4 regions of the Thiomonas sp. FB-Cd genome follow, and region 4 is predicted to be linked to each of the others. Evidence: predicted binding sites of a transcription regulator. Region 4 holds the regulator's gene; each other region holds the start of a gene.

Region 1 (7,834 bases), on a different contig from region 4:
CGACGAGCTTGAGGAGCACGACATCTTCAGCGAAATCCTGCTGCAGTGAAGGATCGGTCATGGCGTTGCCACCGTATTTGATGACGATGGTCTTGCCGTGAAATTTGCGAATGTATGGCAGCGCCTGGGCGAGGATCTCTGCCTTGTCACGCGGAGAAATGTGCGTCAGCTCGGGGGTGGCTTGCAGATCGTTCATGGCAATCAGGAATGGGGATGGGTGCGGCGCACACAGTCAAACACGCGAATTCTAGGGACAAGCGCGCCCAGACGATTGTCGAAGCGTCTCACCAGGACCACCTGGAGCCCGGCGGCTTCTCGTACTGGGGTAGCGCTGGCGATCCAGGGCCCTCTGCCAGATGCGCCATCTGAACGCACAGCGCACACGGGAAGATGTCCTGCCTCCGTCCGTTTCGCTGCGCCTACACTGCGGCCTCATGACACGCTTGAGCCGCCTTCCCCGAGCACTCCGGGCACTCCTGTATCGGCCACGTCTGAGCGTGGCAACAATGCTGGGCGTGTTGCTGTTCGTTGTTCTCAACTCTGTGCTTGGCGTGGGCCGCGCACTATTGCTCGCGTTCGACATCGCATGCTGCGTCTACTTCGGATCCATCGGGTGGATGATGGCGCGAACCACGCCTGAAAATCTCAGACGCCGAGCCGAGCAGCAAATGGAAGGCAAGTGGACGATTCTGGTGCTGAGCACAGCGGTGTCGGCCGTGGTCCTGCTTGCACTGAGGACCGAATTGCATGCCAGTAAGGGCAGTTCCATTCTCGACCTGGCATTACCCGCGGCCAGCATCGTGCTTGCATGGCTCTTTTTCAGCGTCGTGTTTGCGCAAACCTACGCCCATAGCGACCATCTGGAGCGCTTGGAGGGTCAACCCGGCCTGCTCTTCCCCGGCGCGAACTCTCCGGACTACTGGGACTATCTGTATTTTTCGGTCGTGCTGAGCATGACCTTCCAGACCTCGGACGTGAACATTGCCAGCCGCAACCTGCGCCACATGGTGCTTCTGCATAGCGTGGCGGCTTTTTTCTTCAACGTCTTCATCATCGCGTTGACCGTCAATGTGGTCGCCGGGGGCCTCTGATCGCCCCAGGCGTTGCAACGTGAGCATTGCCGCTGCGGTGTGCGGCTGCCTTGCAGTGCGTCCACCCCAGCCTTGGGCCATGGGGCCAATCGGCGCTCGCTTGACGCTCGGGCAGGCATGCCGAGCGAACGCCGACTCGCTCAGCGCTGCGCGGAATTGTTGTTCTGCCGTTCCTGCAGGTTATGGCGGTACAGCGTACTTCGGTGCACGCCAAGCAGCCGCGCTGCCCGGCTGATATTGCCGCTGCATGAGGCAATCGCCGCATGAATGGCCGACTCCGTCAAAGCGCGCAACTCCGTCGCCTGTAGGCGTCCCTCGCCAGCGCCCTTCCTGGAGACGTCGACACTCGCCGATGGCCCCCACGTTGACCGCTGCCCTTGGCGCTTATCGCGCCACGCGTGCCGAATGTCATCCGGAAGATCGGCCACCTCAATACAACTGTCTGGTTCCGCCAGGGCAACGAGTGTTTGTGTGACCGCCACAAGTTGGCGCCAGTTGCCTGGCCACAAATACGACAAAAGTGCGTCTCGCGCCTGCGGGCTGAGCTGGATGCGGCGCGGCGACAACATCGACTGCAAAAATTCTTCAATGCGTGCCTGGCCGCCGGCCTGGTCTCGTAGGGCCGGCAAGCGGACCGTGAAATGCTGAAGCCGGTAATACAAGTCGGATCGGAAGCCCCCTTCGGCGGCCATCGCCTTGAGGTCACGATGTGTGGCACACACCAGGGCAAAATCGACCGGCTGCTGGCGTCCGCCGCCAAGGGGCTTGACCTCATGGTCCTGCAATACACGCAGAAGCCGCGCCTGCAGGGCCAGGGGCATATCGCCGATCTCATCGAGAAACAGGACACCGCCATCCGCTTCTCGGATCAGACCCGACTGCCCTTTGCGCCGGGCCCCCGTAAACGCACCCTCCTCGTAGCCGAAGAGCTCCGCCTCGATCAGCCCCTCGGGCACCGCGGCGCAATTGACCGCCACAAAAGGGCCATCCCTGCGCTGGCCGCGCTTGTGCAACTGTCTGGCAAAAATCTCCTTGCCAACCCCGGACTCTCCAAGCACCAGAACCGGAATGCCGCAGTCCATGACGCGCACTGCGCGCTCAAGTTGCCCATCGCGCTCGGGGTCGCCGATGATGGGAGCCCCTTGGGAGCGCCCATCCGGATGCACTGGCGCGCAAGCTACAGCTTTTAGATCGCCCGCACCATGCACTGCGGCCCCGTGCCCCACCCAACCCGAAGCCCAGGACGCCGAGCGCCCCGGGCGCGCAAGCCAGGGATGAAGCGACAAATCAAACTGCTCGCAGTCCGTCGTTGGTAGTGCACCGAACAGATCGTCGATGAAGCGACCACGCAGTTGCTCAAAGGTCATGCCCAGCACGCGCAGCGCGGCCCGATTCGCGCCGACGATCGATTCATTGCGGATCCACAGCAAAGCTTCACGGTGCGAACCGATCAAGGCCCGGTCATGCGCGAAGCGGAGGATTTCGGTATGCCTCGGCACGTTGTCCAGCGCCATGCGGTGCTCAATCATCTGCGCTGCCATGCGCACAAGGCCAACCGTTTGCGGCTGAATGCAGCGAGGATCGCCGGAAACGTCGAGGACCCCCATGATCTGCCCGTCGGGCGCCAAAAGCGGCGCTGCCGTACAGCCCAGCGACGCGTTTTGTTCCAGATAATGCTGGGTCCCCAGGACGGTGATGGGGGAGATTTCCGTCAAGGCCGTCCCGATCGCGTTCGTGCCTCGATGGAGCTCGGACCAATCAACGCCCGGCATCAAGGCCACGCGCTGGGCCTTGCTCATAAAGGCATCGGATCCCGCTGCGTCGAGAACCATGCCCTGCGGGTCGGCCAACAGGACAATGACACGCGAAGGCGATAACGCCTCGGCCAAGGCTTCCAGCTCGGGAAGGGCATGCCTGCGCAACCGCCCTTGCGCATCGCGCCGCCCGGATAATTCCTGGTGCGGCAAAGGCTCGGGGCTCTCGCTCAAAGTGGCGGAAATGCTGGCGCATCGGCGCCACGAACGTGCGATGAGCTCCGGAATGAGCCCATCCGGGTTGCTGCCTTCTTCAAAAAAGCGCTGGCGCGCCAATTGCAGTTGCGTCGAAACTGGACTGATCTCGGCCTGATCAGACGGATGGGTACGGGCCACGGCTGTCTCCTGTATCGGTCAACCATGACGAGCTGGCGACCAACCTCTAGTGCCGACAGTGTCGCACTCTCGCAAGCTCATGTCATCTGTCGCAGGATGCGACAGTCCTTTGTCGCAAAAAGCCGAAGAAAGAGCCACGGCATATCTTCGGGTATTGCCTAATCCTAATTCGTAACCTTTTGATTTTTCATGTGAATTATTAGGTTACAACCCGGCATGTGTTTGGCACGATTCCTGATACGTAAGGGATAACTGCAACGGCAGTTGAATTCTCTTCCATGCAATACAGGAGACGCCCATGGATATGCTTGAACCCGGAAAGTTTGGCACCGCAGTTCCCTTCAAGAAGCGGTATGGCAATTTCATCGGCGGCAAGTGGCTAGAACCCGCAAGCGGCCAGTATTTCGACAATGTCACGCCCGTGACGGGGCAGGTGTTCTGTGAGGTACCACGCTCCAACGCCGAGGATATCGAACGCGCTCTTGACGCGGCGCATGCGGCCAAGGCGGCCTGGGGCAAGACTTCGCCAGCCGAACGCGCGGGCATCCTGAACCGTATTGCGGACCGGATGGAGGAAAACCTTCCGATGCTGGCCGCGGCGGAAACCTGGGACAACGGCAAACCCATTCGCGAAACCACGGCGGCTGACCTGCCCCTGGCGATCGACCACTTCCGCTATTTCGCCGGCTGTATTCGCGCGCAGGAAGGCACCGTGGCGGAAATCGACCACGAAACGTATGCCTACCACTTCCATGAGCCGCTGGGCGTCGTGGGACAAATCATTCCCTGGAACTTCCCGATCCTGATGGCGGTGTGGAAGATCGCGCCCGCTTTGGCCGCAGGCAACTGCGTCGTGCTCAAGCCCGCCGAGCAGACACCTGTCAGCATTCTCGTGCTGATGGAGTTGATTCAGGACCTGTTGCCCCCGGGCGTTCTCAACGTCGTCAACGGCTTTGGCCTGGAAGCCGGCAAACCGTTGGCGTCGAACAAGCGCATTGCCAAGATCGCCTTTACAGGGGAGACCACGACAGGCCGCCTGATCATGCAATATGCCAGCCAGAACATCATCCCGGTCACGCTGGAGCTTGGCGGCAAGTCCCCGAACGTCTTTTTCGAGGACGTCATGGCCCGTGACGACGGCTTCCTGGACAAAGCCGTCGAGGGCTTCGTGATGTTCGCGCTGAATCAAGGGGAAGTCTGCACCTGTCCCTCCCGCGCATTGATCCAGGAATCGATCTATGACCGGTTCATGGAACGCGTGCTCAAGCGTGTTGCCGCGATCAAGCAGGGCAACCCCCTGGATCCCCAGACCATGATCGGCGCCCAAGCCAGCAGTGAACAACTGGACAAAATCATGTCCTACATGGACATTGGCCGTCAGGAGGGCGCAAAGGTCCTAGCCGGCGGCGCCAGAGCCGAATTCGATGGCGACCTCAAAGGCGGCTATTACGTCCAGCCGACGGTCTTCCTGGGCCACAACAAGATGCGGATTTTCCAGGAGGAAATCTTCGGCCCCGTCGTGTCCGTCACAACGTTCAAGAATGAAGCGGAAGCCCTCGACATCGCCAACGACACCCTCTATGGGCTGGGCTCTGGCGTCTGGACCCGCGACATGAACACCGCCTTCCGCATGGGGCGCGGCATTCAGGCCGGGCGTGTGTGGACCAACTGCTATCACGCCTATCCGGCGCACGCGGCATTCGGGGGCTACAAGCAATCGGGCATCGGGCGTGAGACCCACAAGATGATGCTTGATCACTACCAGCAGACCAAGAATTTGCTGGTGAGCTACAGCGAAAACAAACTGGGATTCTTCTAACCATGAGCGTGCGGTCCGTCCCGGGGCCCTTTGGCTGCCGAAACGGACCGCCGCATGCTGCCAAACACGGAAGCGGGGAGGATGAAATGAGCGACTCGGTGCCCGACGCGGCCACAGTGGTGGAACAAGTGACTGCCACGCCTGCGGCCCTTGCTCTGATCGAGCAGTTACGCAAGGTTCACGGTGATCTGATGTTCCACCAGTCGGGAGGCTGCTGCGACGGCAGCGCACCCATGTGCTACCCGGATGGCGAGTTTCAGGTCGGCGACGCTGATCACCTGCTGGGTCACATCGGCGGGATGCCCTTCTACATCAGCGAATCCCAGTTCGCGTACTGGCAGCACACCCAGCTCATCATCGACGTCGTTCCTGGTCGTGGCGGCATGTTTTCCCTCGAAGGCCCCACCGGGCAGCGTTTCTTGACGCGCTCGCGGCTGTTCACCGATACAGAATGGAACAGTCTTCGAAGCGCAGACAGGGTCCGGTAGGTAAAAGCCCGATTGGAAGCAAGGCAAGCCAGCCTACTGTCAATAGGTGCTCAAACCGCACCATCCATTTTCCATGCATGAATTTATGACTTCTTTTAATCATCGGAGACAACTATGAGAACCCGAAAAAAGTATTGAGGCATAGCCTTCGCTTTGCCGTGGTCGCTGGCATTCTTGGCGTGTCGACGCTTGCGATGGCGGATTATCCCGCCGTCACCCAAGACAAGCTCGACAACGCGTCCAAGAGCACTGACTGGTTGACGTATTACCACTCTTACGGTGGTGAGAGTTTTTCGCCGGCCAAACAAATCGGCGCGGCCAATGTCAAGCACCTGAAGATGGTTTGGTCGCACAAATTTCCGGCCGACTTGACGCAGGGCTTTGAGGCAACGCCGATTGTCAACGGCAACTATATGTTTGTCACAACGCCCAAGGATCTCGTTTACGCGTTTGATGCGACGACCGGGAAAAAAATCTGGAGCTATAACCCCAACCTGCCCCAGATTGCCTACAAGACTGTCTGCTGCGATGTCGTCAACCGTGGCGTTGCCTTGTATGGCGATGACTTGTTCGTTGCCATGCTGAGCGGCGAAGTGGCGTCATTCAATGCGCAGACCGGGCAGATCAACTGGAAAAAGCAGCTCTTCGATCCGGGTGTCGGCTATGCATTTTCCTTGGCTCCGCTGGCCGTGGATGGAAAAATCATGGTCGGGAGCGCTGGCGGCGAATATGGTGCACGCGGGTTCATTGCGGCGCTTGACGCTAAAACAGGTGACACCGTATGGAAAACCTACACAGTACCGTCACCCGATGAAAAAAATGGCGATACGTGGCCTAAGGGCATGTACCTTCATGCAGGGTCACCTGCCTGGTTGACCGGCACCTACGACCCGGAGAGCAAGACGCTGTACTGGGGTGTTGGCAATCCAGGACCCTGGCTCGCCGAATTACGGCCCGGGAAAAATCTGTACTCCGATTCGCTTCTGGCGCTCGACGCCAATAAAGGCGATATCAAATGGTATTTCCAATACACACAGCATGATTCCTGGGATTATGACGGCGTCAACACCGCACTCAAGGCAAACATCAAATACGAAGGCAAAGATTATCATGCTCTAATCCACGCTGACCGCAACGGCTATTTCATTGCGATCGACCGCGACACGGGCAAACTGATCTATGCGAAGCCCTTTGTGAAAACCGAGTCCGTGACTGGCTACAACGCCCAGGGGGAATCGATCAATGATCCCTCGAAATACCCGAAAATCGGCACAACCGTCAAAACCTGCCCGGAATTCCTAGGTGGCAAGAACTGGTGGTCGATGTCGTACGACCCCGAGACCCACATCGCTGTGGTCCCGAGCCTTCATGCCTGCGGGACCTACAACGGGACCAAGGTGAGCTATATGCAGGGCCTGCCCTATCTGGGCGAAGGCTTTGGGATCGTTCCTGAACCTGGCAGCAAAGGCTATGGCGAGGTCCAAGGCATTGACGTCAACACCGGCAAGAAGGTCTGGGGCCATTGGAGCAAGATGCCATGGAACGGCGGCGTCACGACCACTGCGGGTGGCATCGCGTTCTCGGGTTCGCTCAAAGGCCACCTGTATGCCTTTGACACGAAAACGGGCAAAGTCCTTTGGAAGAGTCCGAAACTTGCCAGTGGCATCGTGGCCCAACCGTCCGTCTACGAGGTCAACGGGAAGGAATATGTAGCGATCCTCGCCGGCTATGGTGGCGCCAACCCGATCTGGGGCGGCCCGATGGCGACCATGACCAAGGATGTACCCCGTGGCGGCACGCTTTACGTATTCAGCTTGAATGACTAAATGATTGCGGCCAATCATTGAAAAAACGGAGGGCGCCATTGCTGGCGCCCTTCCCAACCAAGGTTTTAATCATGTTTAATGCATTGCATCATCGCCCCAAGCTGCCCATGATCCTCGCGATTCTTTCCGCAGGATGGTCGATAAGCAGCATCAATGCTCAGGCTCATGCGGTCAAAGTGTGCGCGTTTCCCCAGAGTCCGACAAAGTCGATTGACGCCGAGGTCGCCCATGCCGTATTCAGGCAAATGGCATTACCCTACACAACCGTTGACCTTCAGGCAGAATTAGGAAAGCGTGCCACATCGGATGTCGAAGTGGCCAATCTTCTGCGGAAAACCTGCGACGTTTTCATGGGCGTGCCGATTGCGAAGAGTGACCAGCAATTTAAGAGTCACACGACTGTATCAATCCCCTATCTTGACGCCGACTTCGTCAAATTCAGCATGGCCAATGAAGGCAA
Region 2 (7,834 bases), on a different contig from region 4:
TGGGCGAAACCGAAAGCGAGGGGTGGAGCCCCACGCTCCCATACTAGCCGCGCCTTGGGCGAAATTCACCCCCGAACCCGGATCGATCCGTTCTCCAATTGCCATGTCAGCGCATGGCGCGCGCGAAGCCCCTCATTGCACGGCAAGCAAGGCGCGCCGAAGCGTCTCAACCAACTGGTCCACCTGCCCGCGCTCGATGATCAGAGGCGGCGAAAGCGCGATGGTCTCCCCGGTGTAACGCACCAGGACGCCCAATTCGAAACATTTGACAAATACGTCGAACGCACGCTTGCCCGCAGTATTGGGCCGGGAGTTCAGTTCAATGCCAGCGACCAAGCCCAGATTGCGGATGTCCCTGACGTGAGGCGCATCGCGCAGGCTGTGCATGGCCTCTTCCCAGTAGGTGTCAAGCCCCTCGCGCCGCACGCGGGTGAGCAGTCCGTCGCGGGCGTACAGCTTTTGCGCGGCCACCGCGGCAGCTGCAGCAAGCGGATGCCCTGAGTAGGTGTATCCGTGGAAGAACTCGACGGCTCCCGGTTCAGCATTGCTCGTGACTGCATCGAAGATGCCCTCGCGGGCAAACACCGCTCCCATCGGCACTGCGGCATTGTTGATGGCCTTGGCCGTGGTCATGATGTCGGGAGTGACTTGGAAATACTGCGCAGCAAACGGCGTGCCCAGGCGGCCATAGCCCGTGATGACCTCGTCGAAGATCAGAAGGATGCCGTATTTGCTGCAGAGCGCACGCAGTTTTTCCAGGTAGCCTTTGGGTGGGACCAGAACCCCGGTGGAGCCCGCCATGGGTTCGACGATCACCGCGGCGATATTGCTTGGGTCGTGCAACTGCACCAAGCGATCCAGTTCATCGGCCAAATGCGCTCCCCAGGCAGGCTGTCCGCGCGAGAAGGCCTGATGTTCAAGGTCATGCGTATGCGGCAAATGGTCGACGTTTGGCAGAAGGTTGCCGCGGAAGACCTTGCGGTTGGCCACCATGCCGCCCACGGAGATGCCGCCAAAGCCGACCCCGTGGTAGCCGCGTTCGCGGCCAATGAACAGCGTGCGAGTGCCTTCGCCCCGCGCACGGTGGTAGGCGAGCGCAATTTTGAGCGCTGTATCCACGGACTCGGAGCCGGAGTTGGTGAAAAAAACCTTGGTGAGATCGTCCGGGGCAATGGCTGCCAGGAGCCTGGCAGCCTCGAACTGCACGGGATGCCCCATCTGGAACGGTGGCGCATAGTCCATCTCCTGTGCCTGCTGCATGATCGCCTGGGTAATTTCCTCGCGCCCGTGCCCAGCATTGACGCACCACAGTCCCGCGACGCCGTCGAGGATCTGGCGGCCGTCTTGACTGCGGTAATGCATGCCCTTGGCGCCGACAAGCAGGCGCGGTGCCGCCTTGAACTGCCGGTTGGCCGTAAAGGGCATCCAAAGCGCGTCGAGGTCTGGCATATTCGCGGCTGCGTGCTTGGCGCGCGTGAGTTCGGTCTGGTCCATCGTGCACTCCATCATGTTTGGGTCTAAAGGCGCATTGTGCTGCCCTTGGCCGGCCTGTCCAAGTACCACAAAATCATGGGGGCATGGAGCCATGCATGGGCCATGATGGGCGATTAGGATCGCAGCCATGACCATCCCTTTTGCGACCGGCCTGTAATGGCCCACCTCATCATTCAATCGGCGTGGCGAGCTTTGCTCGACACCATGCGCCCGCGCATGGTGATCTTGTCGTTACTGCCATTGGCTGCGGCCGGCTTCCTGGGGACGCTTGGCTATGTTTTGTTCTGGGATGCGTGGACGACCTCCACGCGCCTTTGGATTGGATCCCAGGGCTGGCTTCTTGACACGCTGCATGCACTGGGTTGGTCGCAGCCGGAGCGAGGTCTGGCGTCGGTGATGGTGGCTGCACTGGGCATCGTGGCACTGCTGCTGCTGAGCCTGTTGCTCGTTTCGGCGTTCGTGATGCCTTCGGCAGCGGCATTCGTCGCTCGGTCCCGCTACGCGCAGTTGCATCGACGCTCGAGCACGCAACTGGTGCAGTCGTTGCTCTGGTCGATGGGTGTCACCGTGGCAGGTACGGCGCTTCTGGTGGTCAGCCTTCCCCTGTGGATCATTCCAGTGATCGGGTTGGCCATTGCGCCGCTGATCTGGGGTTGGATGACCGCGAAAATGTTCGCGTTCGATGCGTTGGCTTCGTTTGCAAGCGGTGTGGAGCGCCGGCGGATCCTGCGTGCTCACCGTTGGCCCTTGCTGGCCATGGGTATCGCGTGCAGCTATGTGGGGATGCTGCCAACTTTGCTGTTCGGCTTGGGATGGTGGGCGCTGGCGCTGTTGCCGGTCCTTATGCTTCTGTCCTTGTGGCTATACGCTCTTGCCGTGACCTTTGCCGCGTTGTGGTTCGTGCATTACCTTCTTGCCGCGCTGGTGGCCACGCGCGGATGCGCCCAATCCGTCTGAACTTCGCCGTTTTTCCTCACCAATCTTCCCACGTCCTTTGACCCATCATGGCGATCGGCCTTTACATCATCGGTGACGAGATCCTGTCCGGCAAGCGGCAGGACAAGCATTTCACAAAGATTCAGGAACTCCTGGAGGCGCGCGGCATGCACTTGCACTGGGCGCAGTATCTGAGTGACGATCCTTCACTTCTGCAACAGACCATGCGCGCCAGCTTCGAGCGCGGCGACGTGGTGCTGAGTTGCGGCGGCATTGGAGCCACACCCGACGATCACACCCGCCAGAGCGTGGCGATTGCGCTCGGCCTTCCGCTGCTCCTGCATCCCGAGGCAAAGCGCTTGATCCAGCAGCGCATTGTCTCCAGTGGCCTCGGAGAGCTGGACTCCGAGGCGAGCATACAGCGCCTTCAGATGGGCATGTTTCCGCAGGGCAGCGAGATCATTCCCAACCCCTACAACCAGATTCCTGGCTTTTCGATCCGGCGCCATTTTTTTGTGCCGGGCTTTCCGGTGATGGCCTGGCCGATGCTCGAATGGGTGTTGGACACATGCTTGGCCGATATGCACCAGACAGGCCGTTACCTGGAGCGCGCATTCATCGTCAAGGGCGCCATGGAGTCAGACCTCACGCCATTGATGGAGCGCATCGAGCGTGAGTACGCCGGAGCAAAGGTGTTCAGCCTGCCCAGCGTGGACCACCCGCAATGGGGACGGCACATCGAGCTCGGCGTGAAGGGCGAGCCCCAATTGGTCGCCCCCGCCTTCGATGCACTGAAAAGAGGACTGCAAGACCTGAAGGTTGAAATACGCACCGAAACGGTGCGCTCCATTTGAGTTGCACTGGTATGGTGCGTTCGAGGCGTGGTCTTGAACCGATCTGACTTTCGCTTTCCTCCGGGCGGGCGCCGCTTCGCCTTCGCGGAGCGTGGCATGGTTTCTGCTAGATTTTCACCAGGGGTCGCAACCAGCCCGCCATTTTCCCAACCCATTTCCATGACTGGAGAATTTGCATGACCAAACAAGTTGCTGATGTGATGAGCATGGTGACGGAGCACGACGTCAAGTTTGTGGATTTCCGCTTCACCGATACCCGCGGCAAGGAGCAGCACGTCACTGTGCCGGTTTCGCATTTCGACGAGGCCAAATTCTCCGAGGGTCACGCTTTCGACGGTTCGTCGGTTGCCGGGTGGAAAGGCATCGAGGCTTCGGACATGCTGCTCATGCCCGATCCGAACACCGCCAACATCGATCCCTTCATGGAAGAGACCACGCTGCTGTTGAGCTGTGACGTGCTGGAGCCGGGCGATGGCAAGCCGTATGACCGCGATCCGCGTTCGATCGCCAAGAAGGCCGAGGCCTACCTGAAGGCATCGGGCGTTGGCGACACGGCGTTCTTTGGGCCCGAGCCCGAATTTTTCATCTTCGATCAGGTGCGCTGGAATATCGACATGTCCGGCTGCTTCGTGAAGATCGATTCGGACGAGGCTTCGTGGTCCTCGGGTGAAAAAATTGAAGGTGGCAATATGGGCCACCGGCCGGCCGTGAAGGGCGGCTACTTCCCGGTTCCGCCGATCGACAGCCTGCAAGACATCCGTTCGGAAATGTGCCTGCTGCTCGAACAGATGGGCGTGCCGGTCGAGGTGCATCATCACGAGGTGGCGGGTGCTGGGCAGTGCGAGATTGGGACGCGGTTCTCCACCTTGGTGCAGCGTGCCGACTGGACGCAGATACTGAAGTACGTTGTGCAGAACGTGGCACACAGCTACGGAAAGACCGCCACCTTCATGCCCAAGCCAGTGGTGGGCGACAACGGCTCGGGCATGCATGTTCACCAATCCGTGTGGAAGGACGGCAAGAATTTGTTTGCGGGCAACGGCTACGCCGGGCTGTCCGAGTTCGCGCTGTACTACATCGGCGGCATCATCAAGCATGCTCGTGCGCTCAATGCCATCACCAACCCGGGGACCAACTCGTACAAGCGCCTGGTTCCTGGCTTCGAAGCGCCGGTAAAGCTGGCCTATTCAGCCCGTAACCGCTCGGCGTCCATTCGCGTGCCGTATGTGCCCAGCGACAAGGCGCGCCGTATCGAGGTGCGTTTTCCCGACCCTACCGCCAATCCTTACCTGGCATTCTCGGCCATGTTGATGGCAGGTCTGGATGGTGTCGAGAACAAGATTCACCCGGGCGAGGCCGCGAGTAAAAATCTGTACGATCTGCCGCCGGAAGAGGACGCGAAGATTCCGACCGTGTGCTCAAGTCTTGACCAGGCCTTGGAATACTTGCACAAGGATCGTGCCTTCCTGACCAAGGGCGGCGTGTTCAGCGAGGACTTTATCGACGCCTATATCGAATTGAAGATGGAAGAAGTCACGCGCTTTCGCATGACCACCCATCCGCTGGAATTCGATATGTACTATTCGCTGTAATCCGGGCTGGCCGGCGTGCGTTAAACGAGACAACGCGGTCCGCACATTCCAAAGGGACGGTCCGCCGTCCCTTTGGCATTTTTGGGTGGTTGTCTCCAATCGGAGGCAATGCCGTGCCTCGATCGGGGAGTTTTACACTGTACTGATTCGCCGCAAGGCGCCGCGCGGGGGTCTGCACCGCAGCCCGGCTCAACCTTTCCTGACAGGTCATTCATGCTCTGCCTTCCAGCTTTCCGCCGCAGTCTGCTCTCGTGTCTGGTGTGGTCCGGCTTGGCTCTTGCGCCACTTGTCGTGCACGCGCAAGAAACCGACCCCAATCGGGTCTACCGCTGCCCCGACAATTCCTACACCAACATGCTCAGCGTGGTGAAGTCGAAGAACTGCAAGCCAGTGGACAACGCGAACGTCAGCGTGCTTTCCCCGGTCCAGCCGCAGAAAAAGCCTGCTGCTGAACCGCGCGGCGCTTCAAGCGCGGATCACATCAGCCAATCGACCCAAAGCGCCCGCGACGCAGAGGCACGCCGCATTCTGGAGGCCGAACTTCAAAGCCAGCAGCTCAAGCTGGAGGAACTGCAGAAGGCCTACAACAATGGGCATCCCGACTATCTCGGCAGCGAGCACAACGTGGGTGGAGGCATCAACCAGCAAAAATATCTCGATCGCGTGGCCGCAATGAAGGATCAGATTACGCTGGTCGAGGCCAATATCCAGGCACTGCAGCGGGAGCTTCAGCGCTATGGGCCGTAATGTGGACAACAAGCCAGCAAAAGCACCTCGACAGGAGGAACCAGGCACCGCTCCGGAACTCGCTGCGCAGCCCGCACTCGATTGGCTTGCCACGATGGCCGCGTTGGTCGACCCGCAGGGCCGCGTGCTCTATGCCAATCCGGCAATGGAGGCCGCACTGGGCTTGTCGCGGCGACATCTGCGCGGGCAGAGTCTTGTCCAGTGGTTAACCCGCCAGGGCCTGTGGCTTGAGGCGCTGCGCCAGGTTCATGCGGACGAATTCAGCAGCAAGCGCTTTGACTGCGCGGTGGTCGCGCGCAACTCTGGCGATCCCATGCAAGTCCAGCTCATCCTGGCTCGTACTGAAGTGCCGGGCATGCTGCTGGTGGAACTCGTCGAACTGGGCCAGCAAACGCGCCAGGAGCGCGAGGAACAGTGGTTGAACCAGGCGCAGGCGAACAAGGACCTGATTCGGAACCTGGCCCACGAGATCAAGAACCCGCTGGGCGGCATTCGGGGCGCAGCGCAATTGCTGCAAAGCGAGCTCGACAGCCGCGAGTTGCAGGAGTACACGCGCGTCATTATTCATGAGGCCGACCGCCTGCAAACCCTGGTGGACCGGTTGCTTGCACCGCATCGGCGACCGCATGTCGTCGGCGATGTCAATATTCATGAAGTGCTCGAGCGGGTGCGCTCGGTCATCCTGGCCGAATTTGCCCAAGGCCTCGAGGTCGTCCGAGACTATGACGCGAGTATTCCCGAATTTCGCGGTGACCGCGAGCAGCTCATCCAAGCCATTCTGAACATCGCGCACAACGCGGCGCAGGCTTTGGCTGATCGATGCGTGCAGGGCGATGCACGCATCGAATTCAGAACACGCATCGTGCGGCAGGTCACGCTGGCCAAGCAGCGTTATCGCCTGGCACTGCTCTTGCATATCTCCGACAACGGCCCCGGCGTGCCAGCGGAAATCAAGGACAGGATGTTCTTCCCACTGGTGTCGGGGCGGGAGGGCGGCAGCGGGCTGGGTCTAACGCTGGCGCAGACCTTCATTCAACAACACCAGGGAACCATCGAGTGCGACAGCCAGCCAGGCCAAACCGATTTCCGCATCCTCATTCCGCTGCTTTGAGGTTGGCCGTCAGGGCGTCTCACGCGCATCCGCACCCGGCAGCGAGGCATCGGACATGAAACCCATCTGGGTCGTCGACGACGATCAATCCATCCGTTTCGTACTGGAAAAGGCCCTTGAAAAGGCGGGACTTCCGGTGCGTACTTTTGCCAATACGCGTGATGTTCAGGAGGCGCTGGCGAACGACACACCCCAAGTCCTCGTGTCGGACATTCGCATGCCCGGTGGCAACGGCATCGAGTTGCTCCAGGATCTCAAGCGCAGGCATCCGGAATTGCCCGTCATCATCATGACGGCGTATTCGGATCTCGACAGTGCCGTGTCAGCGTTTCAAAGCGGTGCATTCGAATACCTGAGTAAGCCATTCGATCTGGACAAGGCGGTTGACCTGATCCAGCGCGCCGTTGATGAGGGCCTGCGCGAACAAGGCACCGACGAGGCACATCTGGAGCCGCCGGAACTGCTGGGCCAGGCGCCGGCCATGCAGGACGTGTTCCGCGCCATCGGGCGGCTTTCACCCTCACAGGTCACCGTACTTATCACTGGCGAATCGGGAACCGGCAAGGAACTCGTGGCGCAGGCGTTGCACCGCCACAGCCCGCGTGCAAACGGACCGTTCGTGGCGATCAATACTGCGGCAATTCCGCGTGATCTTCTGGAAAGCGAGCTGTTCGGACATGAGCGCGGAGCCTTTACAGGCGCTCAGACCTCACGGCGGGGTCGGTTCGAACAAGCCGAGGGCGGAACGTTGTTTCTGGATGAAATCGGTGACATGCCCTATGAGCTGCAGACACGCCTGTTGCGCGTGTTATCGGACGGGCATTTCTACCGCGTGGGCGGGCATAACCCCATCAAGGCGCATGTGCGGGTGATCGCGGCAACCCACCAGAACCTTGAGCAACGGGTGCGCGAGGGGCTGTTTCGCGAAGATCTGTATCACCGACTCAATGTCATCCGTCTGCGCCTGCCGCCGTTGCGTGAACGTCGCGAGGACATCGTCCTGCTGGTGCGGCATTTTTTGCAGAAAAGCGCCAGCGAACTTGGCGTGGATGCCAAACGGTTGTCCGATGCCGCACTGGCCGTTCTTCAGCATTACCCGT
Region 3 (7,834 bases), on a different contig from region 4:
ATCGGAAGCTCGCTGCCGCTTTGCAGCAGGTCCAGGATCATCGAGCGTGGGCTCGACAGACCGGAGCCGCCGGCCAGGAACACCATGGGCAAGCGGGCCGACTTGCGCACGAAGAACCGCCCATAGGGGCCCGACAGGTGCACCGTGTCACCGACCTGCATCTGCTCGTGGATGTAGCCCGTCCCCAGGCCCCCCGGCACCCGGCGCACGTTGAGTTCGATTTCGCCCGAGGCAGCGACGTCGGCTGGGGAGTTGGCAATGGAAAAAGCCCGGCTTTGGTGCAGACCTGGAATGCCCAACTGCACATACTGCCCAGCCTGAAAGTGCATCGGCTGATCAAGGCGCAGGTAAATGGCCTTGATCGTCGGCGTGAGCTGCTCGATGCGGGACACCTCGGCGCTGAAGTCCTTCACCGGAATGACCTCGGCGTCCGGCTCCTCATCGATGTCGGCCTCGATCACCGTGTCGGCCTGCAAGGTGGCGCAGCAGGCCAGCGCTTTGCCCTCTTCGCGCTCGAAATCCATCAAGGCAAACGGATTGGCGTCGCCGAGGTCTGCTTCGCCCTCGGCGATCTGCACCTTGCAGGTTCCACACAGGCCGTGGCAGCAGGCGTGGGGCAGGTAAATGCCGTGGCGCAACGCGGCATCCAGCATGGTCTGCCCCTCTTGCACCTCGATCGTGGCACCCAGGGGTTCGATGGTGAGTTGATAGCTCATGATGGCAAGCCAAGCGCCGGGGCAGACGCAGCCACCCCGACTGGCCATGGCAAAAGGTTCAACTGCAGGAGCCCTTGATCCCGGCAAGGCCCGGGGTCCGGAAGCGAATCACGTCCTTGTGCCCAAGGCCGTTGTCGGCCAGGCTCTTGGCCGGATCGGGCTTGAATGGCTTTCCGGACTTGAACCACTCGGCGGCGTTCCAGTCGATCTTGGCGAAATCCGGGTGATAGCCATAGATACCGGGGAGAATCTGCTGGGCCAGGGCGCCGAAGGGGGTGCTCGGCGGCAGCGGCAGGCAAAACGGCGCACAGAACATCAGATGGTCCTCCCATCCGATGTACAACAGCGGCGCGGGGAACTTCCCCACCGCGTCGCGCGCAGGAAAGGCGTAGGGCTTGGTGGCAGCAACGGTCATGATGGGTGTCTCCTTGCATCAGTTGCTCTGGGCCTGGCCTCGCCAGGCGGCGAAGTTCTTCTGGTCTTCCGAGCCCTCGAAATCGAAGTTGTCCCGCCCAACGTTCATCTCGTAGTAATCGAGCACGGCGAGCAGTGGATCGAATCCTTCGCGGGTCGGATCGGTTCCAGGCTTGAAGCAGTTGCCTTGATAGATCTGGTGCACGGGCAGCCAGGACTGGGAGTATTTCTCCGGCTCGTGGTCGAAGATTTCCTTGCAGTGGTCACTGCAGAAGTGGTACTTGTCGCCGAGGTAATCCGATTCGCGATAGCAGATCTTGGTTGCGTCTCCCGGCTCGGTGAACAGCAGCGGAATCTGGCAGGTCGTGCACAGCATCGGCAGCGTCTTGTTGGAGAAGCGATTGCCTTGCTGTGCCTGCTCGCGCCAGTACTCCAGGCGCGGCCGGTAGAGCTTGTCGAACGTGTTCGGATATTTCGCCGCAAGCCACGTCATTTCCTCGTCCGTGGGGATCCAGGTGTGCATCGGTGTTGCGGCGGTGTAGTTGTAGAACGTCGCCCAGGCCTGGTGGCTGATGTGGTCCTTGCCTTCGCACGCGTCTTTCCACCCCTTGGGCTCGCGGATGCCGTAGCGTGCGAGATCCTTGAACAGGGCGCCGCCGTTTTGCTCGGCGTAGATTTCCCACGCTTCCTTCCAGCTCATCACGCGCTTGGGCAGCATGTAGTCCATCATCATGGCCACGAGGGTCAGCACGCGGTACCCGCGCCAGAACCACTTGTCGATCCAGCGCTGGATGATCGGCACGTTGCCCGGATCCTGCTCCAGCATGAACTTGATGCACTCGATGCCCAGCGTCATGTGGCGCGACTCGTCGGACTGCGCGGAAAAGCCGAAGGTCACGGTGGACATGTCACCGTTGTAGGCCGCACCCGACATGAAGGGCACGAAAAGCAGGTTCGTCAGCACGTATTCGAACGAGAAACTCACTGCCGTGAGAAACTCGAAAGGCCCGGCGGTGTTGGCGTCCTCGAAGAACGACTTGGGCACCGACAGATACCAGACCCGGTCGAACCAATGGTTCGAGTGGTGCATGCCATTGAAGAACTTGTTGTAGGTCGAAAGCGCGTGCGTTTCGGTCTGGTAGTGGCGCAGTTCATCAACCGACTGCATCTGGCAGGCCACGCGGGCGCCCTCCCCCGTGAAGTGCCGTCCCACATGGGCAAAGCCCCTGTGTGCGTAGTACTCCAGCGGCGTGACGCCCTGGATGAAGAGCTTCAGCGCGTTGACGTAGCGGGCATCGGTGATCCCCAGAAACGCGTTGTTCTGGTTGAAGGCGTCGATAACGGCGTACAGCTTCTTTTCCTTCTCGCCCTGGTACTTCCAGTAGGCGTCCATCGTCAGACGGAACGGGTCTTCCCATTTGTCCCAGTCATGGATCTTGATGCCCTCATACCTGTCGTAGGGGAACACCTTGTCCATGGGCTGATAGGTGGTCTCCCAGCCCAGGCCGCGGGTCATCGCGGCGTAGCGGTCCTTCAGTCCAAGCTTTTTTTTCGGTACACGCGTGTCCATCTAGGGTCTCCTTGGGGGTGCTTAGTGCTTCCAGCTCAGCGTGAGCTGGTCGTCGTCCTCGTCGATGTGCCCCGACAAGGTGATGAGGTTGATGTGCAGTTGTTGCAGGTCGTAGCGCGAGCCTGTGCGCTCCTCGATGCTCTCGCGCCGGATGGTCAGATGCCCTGGGGCATCGATCTTGACCATGCCTGGTGATTCCACCGCAGTGGCGTTGGGGTTGTCGGCCATGATGGCCTCCACCACCGGGCGGGACTCCTCGTTGGCCTGAAAGGCGATAAATACGTTGGACATGAAGTTTCCTCGTCGAAAGGCTGGGTGCAGAGGGATGGCTGTGGGGCTCACAGGGCAAGGCCTGTTTTACCCAGACGCGCACGAAGCTGCTGGCGTGCCTCGTCCAGCGCGGCGCGCCCCGTGCCAGGAAGCGCCATCTCCGCCACCGGCAACAGGGCACTGGCCGCCTGTTCTTCCCAGTTGCGGATCCACCGGGTCAGCAGGGCCTTGTTGTCCTCCGACTCAGCGGCCATGATCTTTGTCACGGCATCGACCCAGCGGTTGGCTTCGTCATGCCACTCGGGCATGAACGCTGTGAGCATGGCCACGGCGCTGCCGCCCTGAAGCGCAATGCGGTCGTCCACGAAAGTGCCGTAGATGAGCGGATACAGCAGCCCGTCGAGGGCCACGTTCTGGGCCACGAACAATTCCACGGGATCCTGCACGACCAGCGTGTCTTCGACGTAGCGCCGCAGGGGCTGCCACGCCGGGTCGACGAGCCAGGCCTCCTTGGCCGCATCCAGGCGATCAGGACCCTCCATGGCGAGCGCCAGCCGCGTGAGGTACTGGGCAACTCCAAGGTTGTCCATCGCGTGGAACATGGCCGGGGCGGTGAAGGCCGTTCCATAGCCGGTGGCGCAGATTTGCGAGTTGTTCATGTTCGCCCCCCACGCGGCATGGCGCAATGGAATGAGCACCGCAAGCGCCTGGTCGCGCACCTCCTGGGGGATGAGGTCGATCATGCCGCGCGATTCGACGAACTCGAAATTGGACTCCATGGCATCTTGCTGCCGGGCGCGGGTCATCGTCCATGAGGCGTAATAGAACTGGCGGGGATCCTTCAAGGCGTACCAGTTGCTCATCACGATGGCGGTGCGCGAGGCGTCAAAGAGCGCATGTTCCGGATCCCAGGTGGGACGGTAATGAAAATTGGTCTCGGACTGCGCCCCCATGGTGCCTTCCAGGTAGCGCGAAGCGGCCTTGTCGGCGCCGATGTACTGCGCCACATGGGCGTAGGTATGGCGCAGCGGTTTGATATCCACCGTCTTCAGGTCTATGGTCATCGATTGCTCCTCGTGGTCTTGAGTCCCCTGGGGGACGTGGTCAGGTCAACAGATCAAATAGGGACTTCGGTGCGACCCAGGCGGCACATCCAGGCGAGCCCCAAAACGCCGCCTCGCGCGCCAGACCGGGTCGTGCGTTCAGTGGCGGGTCATGAGCCCGAGAGCGTCCAGGCGCACGGCCTTTTGTGTCAGACAGAACTCCTCGAACGCCGCGGGAGGCAGCATCAACTCGACACAGAGCTCGGGAGAGCCGACGGCAAATTCAAATTCGACAAAGCCCTGGGCGTTGATGCCGGTGACCTTGACAAACCGGTGTTGCGGGTTGAAGTCATCGCGGCCTTTGACGGATGTGGTTTCCACGGCTTGCCTGTGCATCGCATCGATCTCCTTGGCTCCATTGGGAGCAGCAACCGTGCCAGATCCGGGAAATGCAGCCGATAATCTCGAGAATTAGGGGAAAACACCGACATGCTGAATCCATCAATACTCCCCAAATCAGGGTAAACACGGGTCTATTGATGGGTGATTGGTGCGATGCAACATCTTGATTTGCTGAACTTTTTATCATTTCATGAGGCTCTTTTCTCCTCATTTGACGAAATGATGAAATCTGTCCTATCTTTGTTTGACAAATGGCGAGTTTGAATAATCTCGATGGAGACACCATGGCGAAGGCGAAGCTTCCACCCCTGCCGTCGGACGCCGACCTGCGGCGGCTGATTCACTTTTCCGCAGGCGACGGGCGCATCTGGCTGGCCGGCCAACGCATGGTGCTGATCCATACGGCGGCACTGGGGGCGCTGCGCGTGGAACTCATGCACAGCGTGGGCGCGGAGCAAACGCGCCGGTGCTTCACGCGCGCGGGCTTCGCCGCCGGCGAGCGCGATGCGGCGCTGGCACGGCAAATCCGGGGCAGCGCCTCGCTGTATGACATGTTTGTCGTCGGCCCTCAGCTGCACATGCTTGAGGGCGCCGTGCAGGTCACGCCCCTGCGCTTCGAGGCCGATGCAACGACCGGAGCGTTTTACGGCGAGTTCGAGTGGATCCACTCCTGGGAGGCGGAGATCCACAAACGCGACTTCGGCGTGCAGGAGCACCCGGTGTGCTGGATGCTCATCGGCTATGCCTCCGGTTACACCAGTGCCTTCATGGGGCAGCCCATCCTTTACAAGGAAACATCGTGCGTGGGCTGCGGCGATGCGCACTGCCACATCGTGGGCAAGCCGCAGCACGAGTGGGAGGACGCCGAGGTGCTGGCCTCCTACTTCAAGGGCGGATCCATGCTCAGCACGATCCAGGAGCTGCAGACCCAGGTGGAGTCGCTGCGGCTGGAGATCTCGCCTGAAGCGAACAAGACCCAGCTGATCGGGCAGTCGGACGCCTTCAAGAACGCCTACGCGCTGCTGCACACCGCCGCGTCCACACAAGTCACGGTTCTTTTGACCGGCGAGACGGGCGTGGGCAAGGAGCGTTTCGCCCGTGCGCTGCATGCCTTGAGCACACGCGCCGACAAGCCGTTCGTGGCGATCAACTGCGCGGCCATTCCCCATGACCTGATCGAGTCGGAGTTGTTCGGCGCGGAAAAGGGTGCCTACACCGGTGCACAGGCCGCGCGCTCGGGCCGGTTTGAGCGCGCCCATGGCGGCACCCTCTTCCTGGATGAAATCGGCGAGCTGCCCCTGCAAGCCCAGGCCAAGCTGCTGCGCGTCATTCAGGAAGGCGAAGTGGAGCGGCTGGGATCCACGCAAGGCCGCAAGGTCGACGTGCGGCTGGTGGCAGCCACCAACCAGGACTTGGAGGCTGCCGTGAAGCATGGGCGCTTTCGCGCCGATCTGTATTACCGCATCAACGTCTATCCGGTGCTGATTCCCCCGCTACGGCAGCGCCGCGACGACATCGAGCCGCTTGCCCAAGCCATGCTTGATCGCTTTGCCGTGCTCCATGGCAAACCCGTGCCCATGCTGACCGACCACGCCTACGAGGCCATGCGTAACCATGACTGGCCAGGCAATGTGCGCGAGCTGGAAAACCTCGTCGAACGCGCCGTGATCCTGTCCAAGCCGCACCGCGCCGTCGATGCCCAGGATCTCTTCCCTGGCATGAGTTTTCCGCAGGGCGTGTCCATCGATCCCAAGGGGCAACTGGCCCACCACCGCCCAAGCGCGATGAATTGCGGCTCTCTGCTGGAGCAGCTCCAGGATTGCGGCGAAGGCCTGGAGGGTCTGGAACGCTCCTTGCTCCATGAAGCTGTGGACAAGGCCAAGGGCAATCTCTCCGCAGCTGCACGCATGCTCGGCTTGACCCGGGCCCAACTCAGCTATCGCCTCGCACGCAACCAAGCCAGCTAGGCTCATCATGAACGACACCGCTCACCCGCATCCGCTGTCTGCGTTGCTCACGAATTTCGCGTCCCAGGCACCGGCGCAACCGGCGCCCGCCCAGGAGCACGTCACCCCCGCCGCGCCCCAACCCAAGGGCCCTGCGCGCACGCTCACCGAGCAGGCCTATTTGCAATTGCGCCAGCACATCATTGAAGGCCACTATCCGCCAGGTGCCAAGCTGCGGGTGGAACACCTGAAAGACGATTACGCCGTGGGCGCCGGCACGCTGCGCGAGGCGCTGACCAGGTTGGTCAGCGACGCACTGGTCATTGCCGAAGGCCAGCGCGGCTTTCGCGTCACGCCGATGTCCCTTGCCGATCTGGAGGCCATCACGCGCCTGCGCATTCACATTGAAGTGGACGCCCTGCGCGAATCCGTGCGTCATGGCGACCAGGACTGGGAGCAGCGCGTGCGCCAGAGCTATGAGCAACTCACAGCCTACGAGCAGCCCATCTCGATGCAGCGACGCGCCGACTGGGAAGTCTGCAACCGCCGCTTCCACGAAGAGCTGATCTCCGCGGCCGCATCGCCGTGGACTTACCTCGTGCTGCGCATCCTGTCCCAGCACGGCGAGCGGTACCGGCGCCTTTGCATCGGTCTGGAAGACAGCAAACGCGACGTGCACCGCGAGCACGCGGAGATCTTTGATGCAGCCATGCGCCGCGCCGATTCGCGCGCGGCACTGGCTTTGGAAGATCACATCAGCACAACGCTCACCACGCTGCAAAATGCACCACCGGGTGCCGATCCCTTCGGCGAGCGCCGCCGTTAACAGCCACGTCGCGCGGCCCGGCTCCAGGCAGGCTTGGGGCTGCGTTGCGCCAATCGGGCACCTGGGCACGGCATGCCGCCCCGGCGAATGCTAAGTTGAGTCTAATTTTCCGCTCCTAGGCTGTGGATCTCGGTCGATATGACCCGCCCACCAGGAGCGTACCCCTCGCATGCAAACCCTCAACGCGCAGCTTTTTGCCTGGATCAACGCAAGTTCAAACCCACCGGCCGGCCTGCTCGTGCTCGCGCGGTTCGCCGCCCAGGACTTGATCCTGCTGGTGCCCCTGCTCCTCGTCGCAGGTTGGTTGTGGCGATCGCAAGCGCCGCGCACGGCACTCGTGCGCGCTGCGCTTGCCGCGCTCACGGGCTTGGCGATCAACCAGGTCATCGGCTTATTGTGGTTTGAACCGCGCCCCTTTGCGCTCGCAGTCGGGCATCAGTTTCTCGCACACGCCGCAGACAGCAGCTTTCCGAGTGACCACCTCACGGTGATCTGGAGTGCGGCCTTCGCGTTGTGTGCCTCGCGCGGGTGGCGCATCGCTGGCGCTGGCCTTGCGCTGCTCGGGCTTCCCGTGGCTTGGGCGCGCGTGTATCTTGGCGTGCACTGGCCCGTGGACATGGCGGGCGCCGCCTTGGTGAGCCTGGCCA
Region 4 (7,834 bases):
GCTCCGTGACATGCTTTTCATCCGGGCGCTTGAGCAGGCCCCAGAGTTCGCATGACGCTGAGGTCTCCGCAATCCGGATCAGCTCCTCCAAGTGCATGTCGGCGTTTGGCTCAACGGCGAGTGTGAGGTGCGAGCGCTGGTTGTGCGCGCCATAATTGGAAATCTCGCGTGAGCAGGGGCAAAGGCTCGTCACCGGTACCTGGACGGTCTGTCGCACCTTTGCGGCCTCACCCGCGCGGCCAGCGATGTGCAGCTTCACCTCGTAATCCAGCAGGCTGGTCACACCGGACACTGGTGCCTTTTTCTGCATGAAGTAGGTGAAGCTGAGCGTGATTTCGCCCTCCTCGGCCTCAAGGCGCTCAAGCATCTGGGAGAACATGGTGCGCAGACTTGCAGGATCGAGGGTTTCGCCGGCTTGCGCTTCGAGGAGCTCGACGAAGCGTGACATGTGGGTGCCCTTCGTGTCGGAGGGCAGGCCAACGTACAGGTCAAAGGTCGCCACGCTAGGCTGGGCCGAGCCATCCCTGGTGCGCATGAGCACCGGGTAACGAACGCCCTTGACGCCCACTTGCTGAATGGGCAGGTTCCGGCGGTCAACGGTGGATTGAATGTCGGGCAAGGGCGTGGCGCTTTGGAAGATCTTTTCTGGGGCGTTCATCTGCTGTCCTTTCGAAAGGTTGTGCCAAAATGCGTGGGGCAAATCGGCACGTTGCAAAGGCGGGAGTGCGGGTGCTGCGCCGACGCGGCGACCGCTGCGAAAAGCGTCGCGTGAGCCTGCGGACCTCAGCCTTTTTGCTTGATGAGGGCTTCAATCTTGCTGATGAACGCTGTGTTTTCCGGCGTCGTCAGACTGGAATAAACCGCCACGACCTTGCCTTCGCGGCTGATCAGATACTTGTAGAAGTTCCACTTTGGCTGGTCGCCGGAGGCGGCGATGAGCTTCTTGAAAAAGTCATTCGGATTCGGTTCCGTCACATGCGAGGGAGCAAACATGGGGAACTGAACGTTGTAGGTGTCCTTGCAGAACGCGGCGATCTTGCCTGGATCCTTCATTTCCTGGTTGAAGTCGTTGGACGGAAAGCCCAGCACCACCAACCCCTGCGGTCCATACTTGCTGTACAACGCCTCCAGGCCCTTGTATTGCGGCGTGAAGCCGCAGTAACTCGCGGTGTTGACGACCAGGACGACCTTTCCGGCGTACTGGCACATGTCGATGGGCTTGTCATCCTGTAAACGTCGAACCGTTTGGTTGAGCAGGGACGGGCAGGTGCCAGAAGCCATCGGCGCGCCTGTACGCAGCGGGGCGGACGCCAGAACACCTGCCGCATGGGCGCTAGGGTCAAGTCCGAAACAGCTCAGCAAAATGGTGGCTGCGAACGCTATGAATTGGCGCATCACGATATTCCGGTTTGGGGTGGACGAGGCTTGGTGCCGTGGGGTGCATGATGCAGGATGTCCTAGACAAAACACAATCGATGCTCAATTTGTCCTGGACAATAGAGGGGTTTTATTCAAGATTGTCCAACCACGCCTAGGATGTTGCCAGGCAAACCTGCACCTTCACGCTTGGCCCCATGCCGATCAACGTCAATCCCGACCTTTTAGATTCATGCCATGGCTTTGCTGACTCGTCGATGAATGAGCGCTCGCATTCCATTGCGTTGACCGTGGGTATTGCCGCGGTCGAGCGCGATACGGGGATCCCGAAGGACACGTTGCGTGTCTGGGAGCGTCGTTACGGTTTCCCCATGCCACTGCGGGGGGTGTTGGACGAGCGACTGTATCCGCCAGATCAGCTTGAGAAGCTGCGCCTGATCAAGCGATTAATGAGCGCCGGGCATCGGCCGGGGCGTATCGTGCAACTGCCGGTGGAGCAGCTTGAGGCCCTCGTGCGCGAACATGCTGGAGTGGACAGCGGTGTTGCGCGTTCGAGCGTACGGGGAGGCGAAGTTCCAACGGCGCGCTTCTACCTGCAATTGCTCAAGCAGCACGACGCCGAGCGCCTGCGTCGCGAGCTGCTGCAAAGTCAGATGCGCCTGGGTCTGGGGCGCTTCATCGCTGAAGTCGTTGCCCCGCTTGCAACTGAAGTGGGTGAAGCGTGGATGCGTGGTGATCTCGAGATCTTCGAGGAACATCAATTCTCCGAAACCGTGTACCGCGTACTGCGCGCCGGGATCTCTGGCGTGCCCAGCACAGACATGCCGGCCGCAGCGCGACCGCGAGTGTTGCTCACCACGATCCCGAATGAGCCGCATGGGCTGGGCCTCCTCATGGCCGAGGCCATGCTGGTGCTGGAGGGGTGCCAATGCGTGTCATTGGGCGTGCAGACCCCCGTGTGGAACATGCTTCTGGCTGCCCAGGCACACCGCAGCGATGTGCTGGTCCTGAGTTTTTCCAGCGTGCCCACCCAGGCGCAGGTCCTGGATGCGCTGACGGAGTTGCGCGAAAAGCTTCCATCCGGCGTCGAACTCTGGGCAGGAGGTTCGGCGCCGGCACTCAAGCGTGCGCCGAGCGGTGTGCGTGTGATCCGTGCGCTCGCGTCTTTGGCCGAGGCGGTCGCCGATTGGCGCGCCAGCCATGCGCCTGCGGTGGACTGATGGGCTGGGGCGGGATCGCCCGTGCGTGCCGCAAGACCTTCGAGCACAACGTGCAAGGTGCAGGCCATGCCGCATGGTCGGCCGTCACGAAGTGGCGCCACAGCGCCAGTGCCCGCGCGACTGGGCAGCCAGCCGTATTGGCGCTGCAGCGCGACCGTCCCGGCTGCCAGGCACTGACCCGCGATCGCGTTCCTCGGCCCAGTGGCTTTCTCGCCTTGCGCTCAGTCCGCGGTGCTGTTGCGTGCCGCCAGTGGCTTCGGATCCAAGGTGACGGTGCTTGGAAAGGTGCCGTCCGAAACAGGGCCAAACGCACCGTGCTCCCCCTCTTTGAGGCCCAGCGCCTCGGCGTAGACGGAGCGATGGCGTAGCAGGCTTCCAATCACAGAGGCAATCACGCACGCGGGCATCGCGGCCATCACCACGTTGTAGTTGCGGGTGATCTCGAAAACCATGATGGCGGACATGGCCGGGGCGTGGGTGGTCGCGGCCAACAGGCTGCCCATGCCCACGAGAGTCCACAGCGCCTGGGAGTGGCTCGCCTCGGGCACGAGAAAAAGATGGGACACCATCAGACCCAATGCTCCTCCCAGGGCCAACGTGGGCGTCAGCACGCCGCCCGGGATGCCCGCCGCGCTTGCTGCGGTGACGGCGATGGTGCGCAGCACGAATACGGCCGCCACGGTGGACAGCGCCCAATGCTCGACAAGGAACGATTGAACGACGCTGTAACCGTTGCCCCACACCTCGGGCATGAGCAAAGACAGCAGGCCGATAACGAGGCCCGCCAGTCCCATGCGCAGCGGCAGGAACGTGACGAGTGACTGGTATTTGCGCCGCGAGCTGTCGAGGAGCCAGAGGAACATCGGGCCGACGAAACCCGCGAGAAGGCCCAGAAGCGAGGCATCCACGAGATCGATGAAGCTCACCGGCGGCACCGCGTGCGCCAAATACAGCGGGCCCGTGGCGAAAAGACTTTGCGTCGTCAGCTCGCCGATCACAGCCGCCACCAGCACCGCGGCAATCTCGCGCAGCGGCAATCCTCCGAGGATGATTTCGGCGACGAACAGCGTTCCTGCGATGGGTGCGTGGTAGGCGCCCGCGAAACCCGCCGCTGCGCCGCAGGCCACAATCAGCCGTTGGTGCGCCGCGTCGGCGCGGCCAACGCGCCCGATGATGGATGAGATCACCGAGGCGAACTGAATCATCGTACCTTCGCGGCCAATGGTGATGCCTCCGCTCACTGCCACCAGCGACGAACCCGTGCGCACGAGGTTGGGAACCAGTGGCAGCCGCCCATCGCCCACACGCACTGCCTCCATGTACTCCGGGCCGCGCGGGCGCTTGATCCAGCGGTGTCCAGCCCACATGACAAGACCACCGATTACGGCGGCGATCGGTGGAATGAGCGCCCGCTTCCATAGCGGCAATCCCGCTGCCGCCGCCACCAAATGCTCATGCGTGCTGTAAATCCGGATCACCGCATACATCGTCTGGCGAAATCCCTCCACCGCCACCGAGCTGACGAACCCGACGGCAGCAGCGATCAGCATCATGGGCACCATCGGATCAAGCCCAAAGCGCATTTGGGCGAGCAGTGCGTGCAGGCGGTCCGAGAAGGTGGATTCAGACATGGCGTGTCGGGTAGGTTTCGCGCGGCCATCGCGGCGAGGCAATTGGCAAGCGCAAATGGTATCGGTTCGCGTGGCGGAAGAGCGTGAAAATTGGTGAATGACGGGAGCGCCGGCGCCCGGCGTGTCCCGCTTTGATGAGGCGCGCAACCGGGTGCGGCTCCGGCTTTGCGACAATGAGCAACATGTCCGGTCACCCACTCTCCAATGCGCTCGTGGACCTCCCCTTCTTGCGGAAGGTCTGCCCGAGGACTCTGCTGCTTCGGGCCGTGGCGGCCCTGCCGCGCCCGCTCGTGTTCACCAACGGGGTCTTCGACATCCTGCACCGTGGACATGTGACCTATTTGGCGCAGGCGCGCGCTCTGGGGGCAAGCCTGATGGTGGGCCTGAATTCCGACGGCTCGGTGCGCACGCTGAATAAGGGCTCGGAGCGCCCGCTCAACCCGCAAGACGATCGTGCCGTCGTGCTGGCGGCGCTGGAAAGCGTGAGCCTGGTTACGCTATTCGACGAAAGCACTCCGCTTGCGCTTCTGGAGCAGGTTCGCCCTGATGTGTACGTCAAGGGCGGCGACTATGCCATTGAAAGCCTGGCTGAGACGGCGCTGGTGCGAACCTGGGGCGGAAAGGCTCTGGCCATTCCCTTGGTGGCAGGACGCTCCACAACCAATCTCGTGCAGCGCATCCGCGCCGCGCGCGACTGAACCCTTCTTGCCTGCGGTTAGGCCAACTGCCTAGGCGCTCTTGCGCTGTGCCGTGGGTGGTATGCGCAGCGCTTCGCGGTACTTGGCAACGGTGCGTCGGGCCACACTAATGCCTTGAGCGGCCAGCCTCTCGGCGATCTCGCCGTCCGACAATGGCGCGGTCGGGTTTTCCTCCTGCACCATGCTGCGAATGATGGCGCGTACCGCAGTGCTCGAGGCACTGCCGCCAGTATCGGTCGACAAGCCCGAGCCGAAGAAATATTTCAGCTCGAAGGTGCCATAGGGCGTGAGTACGTATTTCTGCGTGGTCACGCGCGAGATGGTGGATTCATGCAGCCCCAGTTCATCCGCGATTTCACGCAGGACGAGCGGACGCATGCCGAGTTCGCCGTGACTAAAGAAGTTCTGTTGCCGCTCGATCACCGCCTGCGCCACACGCTCGATGGTTTCAAAGCGCTGCTGCACATTGCGAACGAACCAGCGTGCCTCCTGCAGCTGGCCCGAAAGGCCTGCGCCGTCGCGTGAGCGGCGCAGCAGTTCGGCATACAGGCTGTTGATACGCAGCTTGGGCATGACCTCGGGGTTGAGCACTGCGCGCCACCGGCGACCCACGCGTCGGGCGATCACATCGGGGGTGACGGCTTGCGCGGTCGAAGGCGCGAAGCGCGCCCCTGGGTGCGGATCCAGACGCGCGATAAGCTGCTGCGCGTCACGCAACGCCGCCTCGTCCGCTTCCAGGGCACGAGACAAGCGCTTCCAGTCGCGCTTGGACAGCAGCTCCAGGTGTCCGCCGGCGCACAGCGCCTTGGCCAGATCGCGCTGTGGGCTCGGCGGTTCGCGGCCAAGCTGCAGGCACATGCACTCCGCAAGCGTGGTGGCACCCACACCGGCAGGGTCGAAGCTCTGGACGAGCTTGAGTCCCATGCGCAGTGCGTCGGCGAGCGCCTCCCGGTCCTCGTCGCTGGCTTGTGGATTGAGTTCGGCGGCAAGCTGGTCCGGACCTTCCAGCAAATAGCCGTCGTCGTCCAGCGAGTCGATGATCGCTTCAGCCGCGCCACGGTCTGCCAAGGACAGGCTCAGGCCAGCGAGCTGGCTGCGCAAATGCGCACGCAGGTCAATATTCACATGGGCCAAGCCCAAGGGGTCGAAGTCGTCGTCAGCCTCGCCGCTGCTGCCCTGCCAAGTCTCGCCTGGCGCTGCATCCCACTCACCCTGCTCGGCGCCAGATTGCCAGTCTTCCTGGTCGAGCTTGAGCTCTTGCGTCTCTTCGGCGGATTCCTTGCGTGGATCGACCGTATCGGCCGCAGCCAGTGCTTCGGCCGGCGTTTCGGATTCAGCGTCACCTTCCTCGTGCTCAAGGAACGGATTGGCTTCCAACATCTGCTCGACCTCCTGATGGAGCTCCAGGGTGGAGAGCTGGAGGAGGCGGATCGATTGCTGCAACTGGGGCGTGAGCGCCAGATGTTGCGAGAGGCGGAGATTGAGCGTTTGTTTCATGGCCGGTCCCTGCTCAAAGGCGGAAGCTCTCGCCAAGGTAGACCTTCCGCACGGCCGGGTTGTTGACGATTTCCTCCGGTTTGCCCAGCGCCAGGACGCTGCCTTCACTGATGATGCAGGCGTGGTCGCAGATTCCCAGGGCCTCGCGTACGTTGTGATCGGTAATCAGCACGCCGATGCCCCGCGACTTGAGAAACTGCACAATGCGCTGGATCTCGATCACGGCAATGGGGTCGATGCCGGCGAAGGGTTCGTCGAGCAGGATGAACTGCGGGTTGGTGGCCAGTGCGCGCGCGATCTCAACCCGCCGCCGTTCGCCACCGGACAGCGCAGGGGCGGGACTTTCGGCGAGATGCTCGACATGCAACTCACGCAGCAGCTGCCCGAGTCGGGCATCGATTTCGGCTTTTTTCAGCGCCCGGCCGGTGGCGTCGCGCTGTAGCTCCAGGACCGCACGCACGTTCTCGGACGCCGTCAAACCCCGGAAGATCGACGCCTCTTGCGGCAGATAGGACAATCCCAGGCGCGCGCGCCGGTACATCGGCTGGTGCGTAATGTCTTGCCCGTTGAGATGAATTTCGCCGCCATCGGCGCGCACAAGCCCGACGATCATGTAAAAAGACGTCGTCTTGCCGGCGCCGTTAGGCCCTAACAGGCCGACCACTTCGCCGCCGCGCACGTCCAAGCTCACGTCGCGCACCACGGTGCGCCCCCCATAGCGCTTTTGTAGGCGCCGCACGCTCAATAGGCCCCCGGGTTGAGCATGCGTCTGCTCGAGTGCCTCCCTCGGCTCCAATGTGGCAGCGCTCATGGCTGGGGTCCAAGCTTCGGTGATAGCTTGAGCGCGGGCGCAGGCTGCGAGGACCCCGCTGGGGCCTGCGCATGGCGCGGCGAGAGCATGACCCGCACACGACCATCCGGATTGGACGGTGTGGCGCCGCCCTTGCCACCGACGACGGCAAAGACGTCAGTCAGACCGTTATAGGTGATGACTTGCCCCTGCGCACGATCGCTCAGCTTGCCATTGAGCAAGCGGTCAAGCATGGCTTGGCCGGTGAACGTTACGACATCTGTTTTGCCGTTGTAGTCGATCGTGACGGCCTGGCCGTGGATGGCCGGTGTGGGCTCGCCAGCCTGGGCATCCATGGTCTGCTCGTAGGTGGCGAGCTTGCTCGGACTTCCATAGGCGATGGCGTCGCTGTAGCCATCAGGCGTCTGACGCACCTCGACCTTGGCTGCGCGGATCACCATCGACCCCTTCGTGACCACGACGTTTCCCGTGAACACGCTGGTCTGCTTCACGTCGTTGTACTGCATCGCATCCGCTTCGACGTGCACGGGCTGCGATTGGTCAGTCGCCAGCGCCTGAGCACACACGCCGCCGGGCACGCACACCAGCAGACTCAAGAAC

What was found. Region 4 encodes sigma-54, which starts transcription at its own class of promoters, with help from an activator protein. Its sites were predicted from a motif close to TGGCANGNAANCTGCTTT; they were not measured.
Region 1: the regulator sigma-54 is predicted to act here: its motif matches at 3,465-3,482, upstream of adh (aldehyde dehydrogenase).
Region 2: the regulator sigma-54 is predicted to act here: its motif matches at 3,377-3,394, upstream of glnA (type I glutamate--ammonia ligase).
Region 3: the regulator sigma-54 is predicted to act here: its motif matches at 4,435-4,452, upstream of CD04_RS0104455 (phenol hydroxylase subunit).

Annotation. Positions count from the first base shown of each region.
Region 1 covers NZ_JPOE01000002.1:2,197,081-2,204,914, forward strand. The annotation lists gene argB (acetylglutamate kinase) at 1-196, opposite strand, end outside; gene CD04_RS0110675 (DUF1345 domain-containing protein) at 435-1,091, shown strand; gene CD04_RS0110680 (sigma-54-dependent Fis family transcriptional regulator) at 1,232-3,241, opposite strand; gene adh (aldehyde dehydrogenase) at 3,540-5,060, shown strand; gene CD04_RS0110690 (DUF779 domain-containing protein) at 5,147-5,548, shown strand; gene CD04_RS0110695 (PQQ-dependent dehydrogenase, methanol/ethanol family) at 5,743-7,374, shown strand; gene CD04_RS0110700 (c-type cytochrome) at 7,413-7,834, shown strand, end outside.
Region 2 covers NZ_JPOE01000002.1:1,536,750-1,544,583, reverse strand. The annotation lists gene CD04_RS0107555 (aspartate aminotransferase family protein) at 133-1,494, opposite strand; gene CD04_RS0107550 (EI24 domain-containing protein) at 1,651-2,451, shown strand; gene CD04_RS0107545 (molybdopterin-binding protein) at 2,499-3,284, shown strand; gene glnA (type I glutamate--ammonia ligase) at 3,461-4,876, shown strand; gene CD04_RS0107535 (hypothetical protein) at 5,090-5,623, shown strand; gene glnL (nitrogen regulation protein NR(II)) at 5,613-6,734, shown strand; gene ntrC (nitrogen regulation protein NR(I)) at 6,790-7,834, shown strand, end outside.
Region 3 covers NZ_JPOE01000002.1:900,547-908,380, forward strand. The annotation lists gene CD04_RS0104430 (NADH:ubiquinone reductase (Na(+)-transporting) subunit F) at 1-716, opposite strand, end outside; gene CD04_RS0104435 (phenol hydroxylase subunit P4) at 775-1,131, opposite strand; gene CD04_RS0104440 (aromatic/alkene/methane monooxygenase hydroxylase/oxygenase subunit alpha) at 1,150-2,700, opposite strand; gene CD04_RS0104445 (MmoB/DmpM family protein) at 2,722-2,991, opposite strand; gene CD04_RS0104450 (aromatic/alkene monooxygenase hydroxylase subunit beta) at 3,039-4,034, opposite strand; gene CD04_RS0104455 (phenol hydroxylase subunit) at 4,173-4,409, opposite strand; gene CD04_RS0104460 (sigma-54-dependent Fis family transcriptional regulator) at 4,700-6,382, shown strand; gene CD04_RS0104465 (GntR family transcriptional regulator) at 6,390-7,187, shown strand; gene CD04_RS0104470 (undecaprenyl-diphosphatase) at 7,357-7,834, shown strand, end outside.
Region 4 covers NZ_JPOE01000005.1:1,316,888-1,324,721, forward strand. The annotation lists gene folE2 (GTP cyclohydrolase FolE2) at 1-658, opposite strand, end outside; gene CD04_RS0119875 (glutathione peroxidase) at 784-1,395, opposite strand; gene CD04_RS0119880 (MerR family transcriptional regulator) at 1,635-2,597, shown strand; gene CD04_RS0119885 (chloride channel protein) at 2,819-4,228, opposite strand; gene rfaE2 (D-glycero-beta-D-manno-heptose 1-phosphate adenylyltransferase) at 4,411-4,926, shown strand; gene CD04_RS0119900 (RNA polymerase factor sigma-54) at 4,957-6,423, opposite strand; gene lptB (LPS export ABC transporter ATP-binding protein) at 6,437-7,234, opposite strand; gene lptA (lipopolysaccharide transport periplasmic protein LptA) at 7,231-7,834, opposite strand, start outside.